Regions from separate parts of the Streptomyces sp. NPDC051104 genome, predicted to be linked through region 1. Evidence: riboswitches for the same ligand, from Rfam matches in the RefSeq annotation. Region 1 holds a riboswitch; the other holds the start of a gene.
The links. A riboswitch is a leader RNA that binds a small molecule or an ion and turns the genes downstream of it on or off. The one in region 1 is predicted to bind thiamine pyrophosphate.
Positions count from the first base shown of each region.

Region 1 (4,195 bases):
GGTGTCGGGCACGGTGGTGTTCCCCCGTTTGTCGGTGGCGTACGGGCCGCGGCGGGGCGCGGTCGGCCGGGGCCGGGGCGTGTCCCTTGGCCCGCGGCCCGTACGCGGACGGTTGTTCTTGTGTGCCGGCCTGATCAGACCGGAACCGGTCCGATCGGGTCCGGTCCGATCGGGTCCAGCTCGATCGGGTCCAGGTCGATCGGGTCCGGTCCGATCAGACCGGATCGATCAGACGGCGAGCGCCTGCGCGCGGCGCTTCACCTCCGTGCCGCGATTCTCGCTGAGAGCCTGCGCGGGGGTGCCGGGCAGGGTCGGGTCGGGGGTGAAGAGCCACTCGATCATCTCTTCGACCGTGAAGCCGTCGTCCCGCAACAGGGTCAAGGTGCCGGACAGGCCCTTGACCACCTTGTCCCCGTCGATGAAGGCGGCGGGGACGTGCAGCGCCTTGTTCTCGCCTCGGCGGACGGCGATGAGCTGGCCCTCCTTGACCAGCTGCCGCACGCGTGTCACCTCCACGCCGAGGGCATCGGCGATGTCGGGCAGGGTGAGCCAGGCGGGGACGAGAGCATCGATCTTTGCGTCAATCTCGGTCACGGGATCAAGCGTGCCATCCCGGACTGACAGTCGGAAGCGGAGCGCCTCCGGCGGGGTTAGGCGGAGGGGGTGGTTGCGCCCTACGCCGTCGCCTCCTTCAGTGGGCGGGACGGGTCCGACAGCAGTGCGGTGTTCATGGGGGTGCCCGATTCGATCAGGCGGCGGCCCTGCGCAAGGTCCCGGGGGCGGCCCACGGCCAGCAGGGCCACCAGGCGGCCCTCGCGCAGCCAGCAGACCGTCCAGGCCGCGCCCTCGGGGTCGCCGCGCCACACCGTCGTGTCGGCGGACGCGTGGTGGCCCACGTACTGGACGAACCGGCCGAACTGCTCCGACCAGAAGTACGGCACCGGGTCGTACGCCACCGGTGTCTGACCGATGATGTTCGCGGCCACGGTGCGCGGACCCTGGAGGGCGTTGTCCCAGTGGTGGACGAGCAGGCGCTCCTCGTAGCGGCCCGACGGGAAGGACGCGCAGTCACCGACCGCGTACACGTCCGGCACCGAGGTGCGCAGATGATCGTCGGCCGGCACCTCGCCGTGCACGCCCAGCTCGATCCCGGACCCGGCCAGCCAGGCCGTGGCGGGCCGGGCCCCGATGCCCACCACCACCGCCCCGGCCGGCACCCGAGAGCCGTCGTCCAGCACCACCGCGCCCGGCTCGATGCGCTCCACGCACGCGTGCGTGCGCAGCTCGGCCCCGCTGTCCGCGTACCAGGACGTCATCGGCGCCGCCACCTCCGCCGGCAGTGCGCCGGCGAGCGGCCGGTCCGCGGCCTCCACCACGGTCACCGCGCAGCCCGCCTCGCGCGCGGCGGTGGCGAACTCGGCACCGATCCAGCCCGCGCCGACGACCACGACGTCGTGCTGCTGGGCGAGCACCGGCCGCAGCCGCTCGGCATCGTCCAGCGTGCGCAGCAGATGCACCCCGGGGACGCCCTCCGCGCCGGGCAGCTGGATCGGTTCCGCCCCGGTCGCGATGACCAGGACGTCGTACGGGACAGGGCCCCGCTCGGTGTCCAGCTCGTGGTCCTCGGGACGCAGGCCGGTCGCCTCGCGGCCCAGCTCGAGCTCGATGTCCAGCGCCTCGAAGTCGACGTCGAAGGCGGAGCCCTCGGCCTTGCCGAGCAGCACGGCCTTGGACAGCGGCGGCCTGTCGTACGGCTGGTGCGGCTCCGCGCCGATCAGCGTCACGCCGCCGGTGAAGCCCTGCTCCCGCAGGGCGACCGCGGTCTGCACCCCGGCCATGCCCGCGCCCACGACGACGACGCGCCGTGCCGTACCGCCCCGTGCCTGCGTCTGCTCGCTCACCTGATCACCATAGACAATTGACGATTTGTCAGTCAGGGGGCGTGCTGAGTGACGTCCTGCACAGCCCTTGCCGGGCGGAGGCCGCCTTACAAGGGCGACGCTCTGCGGGCTAGTGTTGCCACCGTAAGCACTCGCGGGAGCCCGGCGCACCGGGCTGAGAGGGAGGCTGGGACGGCCTCCGACCGTACGAACCTGATCCGGGTCATGCCGGCGAAGGGAGGGGCTGGACGCCCATGTCGCGTACACCGGACGAACCGTCGACATCGCGCGATGCGTCGACCGTGTCGGACGTCCTCGTCATCGGGGGCGGGATCATCGGCCTGGTGACCGCCTGGCGGGCGGCGCAGCGCGGGTTCGCCACGGCCGTGGTGGATCCGGATCCGGGCGGCGGAGCCGCGCAGGTGGCCGCCGGGATGCTGGCCGCCGTCACCGAGCTGCACTACGGCGAGCAGACGCTGCTCGCCCTGAACCTCGCCTCCGCGCGCCGCTACCCGGACTTCGCCGCCGAGCTGGCCGAGGTTACCGGCCGGGACCTGGGCTACCGCCGCTGCGGCACGCTCGCCGTCGCGCTCGACGCCGACGACCGCGCCGAGCTGCGCGAACTGCACGCCCTGCAGCAGCGCTCGGGGCTGGAGTCGGAGTGGCTGAGCGGGCGGGAGTGCCGCCGTCTGGAGCCGATGCTCGCGCCGGGCGTGCGCGGGGGGCTCAGGGTCGACGGCGACCACCAGATCGACCCGCGCCGCCTCGCCGCCGCCCTGGTGACGGCCTGCGAACGCGCCGGGGTGGTCTTCCACCGGGTGTGGGCCGAGCGGCTCACGGTGGTGCGGGAGCGGGCCTGCGGGGTGCGGACCGCCGACGGCACCGAGCTCGCCGCCGGGCAGGTCGTCCTCGCCGCGGGCAGCCTCAGCGGGCGGCTCGCGGGCGTCCCGGACGACGTCCTGCCGCCCGTACGTCCCGTGAAGGGGCAGGTGCTGCGGCTGACCGTGCCCGAGCGGTACGCGCCGTTCCTGAGCCGTACGGTGCGCGCCGTCGTCCGCGGTGGCGCGATCTACCTCGTGCCGCGCGAGAACGGCGAGCTGGTGGTCGGCGCGACCAGCGAGGAGCTGGGCTGGGACACCACGGTCACCGCGGGCGGGGTGTACGAGCTGCTGCGGGACGCGCACGAGCTGGTGCCCGGGATCACCGAGCTGCCGCTCACCGAGACGCGGGCGGGTCTGCGCCCGGGCTCCCCGGACAACGCGCCGCTGCTCGGCCCCACCGAGCTGGACGGCCTGCTGCTGGCCACCGGCCACTACCGCAACGGTGTCCTGCTCACCCCGGTCACCGGCGACGTCATGGCGCACGTGCTGACCACCGGTGAGCTTCCCGAGGAGGCCCGCCCCTTCACCCCCCGGCGCTTCACCGCCGCCGCACTCACGGAGCAGCCGGCATGAACATCTCGGTCAACGGGGAGACCCGCGAGGTCACCCCCGGTGTCGCGCTCGACGCGGTGGTGCGGAGCCTGACCGCCGCCCCCTCGGGCGTGGCCGCCGCCGTCAACGAAACCGTCGTCCCGCGCGGGCAGTGGGCGTCGACGTCCCTCAGCGAGGGAGACCGCGTCGAGGTCCTCACCGCCGTCCAAGGAGGCTGACCATGGCTGACGATCCCTTCGTCCTCGGTGGGACCACCTACTCGTCCCGGCTGATCATGGGAACGGGTGGCGCGCCCAGCCTGGACGTGCTGGAGCGGGCGCTGGTGGCGTCCGGCACGGAGCTGACGACGGTCGCGATGCGGCGCGTCGACGCCTCGGTGCACGGTTCGGTCCTGTCCGTGCTCGACAAGCTGGGCATCCGGGTGCTGCCGAACACCGCCGGCTGCTTCACCGCGGGCGAGGCCGTGCTCACCGCCCGCCTGGCGCGCGAGGCCCTCGGCACGGATCTGGTCAAGCTGGAGGTCATCGCCGACGAGCGGACCCTGCTGCCGGACCCGATCGAGTTGCTGGAGGCGGCCGAGACGCTGGTGGACGACGGCTTCACCGTGCTGCCGTACACGAACGACGACCCCGTGCTCGCCCGCAAGCTGGAGGACGTCGGCTGCGCCGCGATCATGCCGCTCGGCTCCCCGATCGGGTCCGGGCTCGGCATCCGCAACCCGCACAACTTCCAGCTGATCGTGGAGCACGCGCGCGTGCCGGTCATCCTGGACGCGGGCGCGGGCACGGCGTCGGACGTGGCGCTGGCGATGGAGCTGGGGTGCGCGGGTGTGATGCTCGCCTCGGCGGTGACCCGGGCGCAGGAGCCGGTCCTGATGGCGGA
Region 1 is NZ_JBFBBS010000027.1:91,524-95,718, reverse strand. Features, by position in the region: gene thiE (thiamine phosphate synthase) at 1-12, opposite strand, end outside; gene AB0N14_RS28740 (Rv2175c family DNA-binding protein) at 229-594, opposite strand; gene AB0N14_RS28735 (FAD-dependent oxidoreductase) at 675-1,901, opposite strand; TPP riboswitch at 2,025-2,137, shown strand; gene thiO (glycine oxidase ThiO) at 2,135-3,334, shown strand; gene thiS (sulfur carrier protein ThiS) at 3,331-3,531, shown strand; gene AB0N14_RS28720 (thiazole synthase) at 3,534-4,195, shown strand, end outside.

Region 2 (4,195 bases), on a different contig from region 1:
GAACTCGCCCAGCGACACGGCGAACGCGAACCCGGCGGCGATCAGCAGCGCCCGCCGCACGATCGGCAGATCGACCTCGCGCCACACCCGCCACGGCGACGCCCCGAGCACGGCGGCCGCCTCCCGCAGCCGTTCGTCCACGGCCCGCAGCACCGGCAGCATGGTGCGGACGACGAAGGGGGCGCCCACCAGGGCCTGCGCGAGCGGCACCAGGATCCAGGAGCCGCGCAGGTCCAGCGGCGGTTTGTCGAGCGCGATGAGGAAGCCGAAGCCGACGGTCACCGCGGACACGCCGAGCGGCAGCATCAGCAGCGCGTCGAAGCCCCGTACGAGCCGGCCGGCGTCCCTGCGGGCGAGGGCCGCGGCGGCGAGCGAGCCGATCAGTACCGCGATGAGGGTGGCCACGACGGCGTACTGGAGGGAGTTCACCATGGCGTCGACGGGCGGGACGAGGAAGGTGCTGTCGTCGGTGCGGGTCAGCGCCTTGTAGTAGGCGAACCCGGGCGCGTCGAGGGAGCGCTGGACGAGGACGGCGAGCGGCAGGACGAGCAGGAGGGCGACGGTCGCGAGGACCGCGCCGAGCAGCGCCCACTGTGCGGCCCCGCGCGGCCTGCGCGCCGTGCGCGACGGGTCGACCAGTTTCAGCGCGCTCTCCCGGCGGCGCACCGTCCAGGCGTGCACCCCGAGGATCGCGCCCACCGCGACGAACTGGACGATCGTCAGCACTGCGGCGGTGGACAGGTCGAAGATCTCCGAGGTCTGCCGGTAGATCTCCACCTCGAGGGTGGAGAAGGTGGGGCCGCCGAGGATCTGCACCACGCCGAAGGAGGTGAAGGTGAACAGGAACACCATCAGCGCGGCGGCGGCCACCGCCGGTGCGAGCGCGGGCAGCGTCACCATCCGCCAGGCCGTGAGCCGACAGGCGCCGAGCACGCGCGCGGCCTCCTCCTGGCGGGGGTCGAGTTGCGCCCAAAGGCCGCCGACCGTGCGGACGACGACGGCGTAGTTGAAGAAGACGTGGGCGAGCAGGATGGCCCACACGGTGGTGTCGAGCCGTATGCCCCACAGGTCGTCGAAGAGTCCACCGCGACCCACCAGCGCCAGGAAGGCGGTGCCGACGACGACCGTGGGCAGCACGAACGGGACGGTGACGACGGCGCGCAGCACCTGCCTGCCCGGGAAGTCGTAACGCGCGAAGACATACGCGCCGGGCAGCGCGATCAGCAGGGTAAGAGCGGTGGAGGCGAGCGCCTGCCAGGTGGTGAACCACAGCACGTGCCGCATGTCCGGCTCGGCGAGCACGTCCACGACCCGCCCGAGCCGCCAGGCCCCGTCCGCCTTCACACCGCGCGCGACGATCGCCGCGACGGGGTAGGCGAAGAAGACCGCGAAGAACGCGACGGGCAGGGCCATCAGCCCGAGCCGCGCCGCGTTCCCCCGCCTGTGGGGGGTCACTTCAGTACGAGCGACGTCCACGACTTGACCCACTGGTCACGGTTGGCGGCGATCTTCGTGGGGGCCATGGTCTCGGGGTCCTTGGCCGCGGGCCCGTACTCGGTGAACTCCGTGGGCACCTTCGCTCCCTCGACCACCGGGTAGACGAACATGTTGAGCGGCATGTCCTCCTGGAACCTCCTGCTGATCAGGAAGTCGAGGAACGCCTTGCCGCCCTTGGTGTTGTGCGCGTTGCTCAGCAGACCGGCGAACTCGATCTGGCGGAAGCAGGTGCCGGTGGCGACACCGGTCGGCGCGGTCTTGGGCCGGGGGTCGGCGTAGACGACCTCGGCGGGCGGCGAGGAGGCGTAGGAGACGACGAGCGGCCGGTCCCCCTTGGCCTTCTTCCCGCCGGCGGAGCCGGAGAACTCCTCGTTGTAGGCCTGCTCCCAGCCGTCTACCACCTTCACGCCGTTGGCCTTGAGCTTCTTCCAGTAGTCCGGCCAGCCGCCGTCGCCGTACTTCGCGGCGGTGCCGAGCAGGAAGCCGAGGCCGGGTGAGGACGTGGAGGCGTTCTCGGTGACGAGGAGGTTCTTGTACTCGGGCTTGACGAGGTCGTCGAAGGACGCCGGCGGGGTCAGCTTGTGGTCGGCGAAGTACTTCTTGTCGTAGTTGACACAGATGTCGCCGTAGTCGATGGGCGTGACCCGGTGCTTGTCCGCGTCCAGCTGGTACTGGGTGCCGACCTGGTCGAGGCCCTTGGCCTCGTACGGCTGGAACAGGCCGTTGTCCAGCGCCCTGGACAGCAGTGTGTTGTCGACGCCGAAGAAGACGTCGCCCTGCGGGTTGTCCTTGGTGAGGATCGCCTTGTTGACGGCCTGGCCCGCGTCGCCGTCCTTGAGGACCTTGACGGTGTAGCCGGACTCCTTCTCGAACGCCGCGATGACGCTCTTGGAGGCGGCCCACGAGTCATGGCTGACGAGGGTCACGGTCTTGGAGTCGCCGCCGCCGTTCCCACTTCCAAAACCGGACGATCCGCACGCGGACAGCGTGACCATGCCCAGCCCGACGGCCACGGCCGCCCACTGCTTACCGGTGATGCTCAACTGGATTCCTCCTGGGGGTGACCAGGAAGAGACGCGGCCCCGCCCCGGACCTCGGAGGGTCCCGGGCAGGGCACAACAGCTCGAGTGAAGACCGAACTCCCTACCCAGAATGACCTGGGCGAGGTTCAGAGGGTCTGCGGTCGCTACCGCACTCTCAGCGCTGTGGCGCTCCCCTGTCGGAATATGAAGATGTACGTACTGACTGACGGCCCTCAGACTACCGCTCGGTGGCGGCGAGCTGACCGCACGCCCCGTCGATCTCCTGACCACGGGTGTCCCGGATCGTCACCGGCACACTGTGGGCGGCGATCGCCTCGACGAACGCCTTCTCGTCCTCGGGGCGGGAGGCGGTCCACTTGGAGCCGGGCGTCGGGTTCAGCGGGATCAGGTTGACGTGCACGGGCTTGCCCTTGAGCAGCCGGCCCAGCAGATCGCCGCGCCACGCCTGGTCGTTGATGTCCCGGATGAGGGCGTACTCGATGGACAGCCGGCGTCCGGACTTCTCGACGTAGTCGAACCCGGCGTCGAGGACCTCGCGCACCTTCCACCGCGTGTTGACGGGAACGAGGGTGTCGCGCAGCTCGTCGTCCGGGGCGTGCAGGGAGATGGCGAGACGGCACTTGAAGCCCTCGTCGGCGAACCGGTGGATGGCCGGCACCAGTCCGACGGTGGAGACGGTGATGCCGCGCTGCGAGAGGCCGAGCCCGTCCGGCGCGGGGTCGGTGAGGGCGCGGACGGCGCCGACGACCCGCTTGTAGTTCGCGAGGGGCTCGCCCATGCCCATGAAGACGATGTTGGACAGCCGCGCCGGGCCGCCGGGGATCTCGCCGTCGCGCAGCGCCCGCATGCCGTCCACGATCTGGTGCACGATCTCGGCGGTCGACAGGTTGCGGTCCAGGCCCGCCTGGCCGGTGGCGCAGAACGGGCAGTTCATGCCACAACCCGCCTGCGAGCTGATGCACATGGTGACCCGGTCCGGATAGCGCATGAGCACGGACTCGACGAGCGTGCCGTCGAACAGCCGCCACAGCGTCTTACGGGTGGTGCCCTGGTCCGTCGCCAGATGCCGGACGACCGTCATCAGCTCCGGGAGCAGCGCCTCCTGGAGCTTGCCACGGGAGGGCGCGGGGATGTCGGTCCACTGCTCCGGGTCGTGCGCGAACCGCGCGAAGTAGTGCTGCGAGAGCTGCTTGGCGCGGAACGGCTTCTCACCGATCGCGGCGACCGCCTCCTTGCGCTCGGCGGGCGAGAGATCGGCGAGATGCCGCGGCGGCGTCTTGGCTCCGCGCGGCGCGACGAAAGTGAGTTCTCCGGGCTTGGGCATGGTCCTCCCAGTGTCTCAGATCCACTGGTGTGGCCCGCGACCGAAGATTCGCGAGGCCGCGAAGGCCGGTTCGGTCTCCTGCGCGGCTCGCGTGCTCCGTCAGGCGGTGGCGGTGGCGCGGATGGCCGCGATGTCGAACTGGAGGCGGACCTTCTCGCTCACCATGGCGCCGCCCTCGGCCAGCCTGGCGTTGTAGGTCAGGCCCCAGTCGGAACGGTTGATCGTGGTGGTGCCGTCGAAGCCGACGCGCTCGTAACCGAACGGGTCCGTCACATGGCCGATGTAGGTGAGTTCCAGGTCGACGGGACGGGTGGTGTCCTTGATGGTGAGG
Region 2 is NZ_JBFBBS010000019.1:75,891-80,085, forward strand. Features, by position in the region: gene AB0N14_RS24470 (iron ABC transporter permease) at 1-1,476, opposite strand, end outside; gene AB0N14_RS24475 (thiamine ABC transporter substrate-binding protein) at 1,452-2,540, opposite strand; TPP riboswitch at 2,620-2,725, opposite strand; gene rlmN (23S rRNA (adenine(2503)-C(2))-methyltransferase RlmN) at 2,758-3,864, opposite strand; gene AB0N14_RS24485 (YceI family protein) at 3,964-4,195, opposite strand, start outside.
Region 2: it holds a riboswitch for thiamine pyrophosphate, as region 1 does, so the genes downstream of both, AB0N14_RS24475 (thiamine ABC transporter substrate-binding protein) here and thiO (glycine oxidase ThiO) in region 1, are expected to answer to the same signal.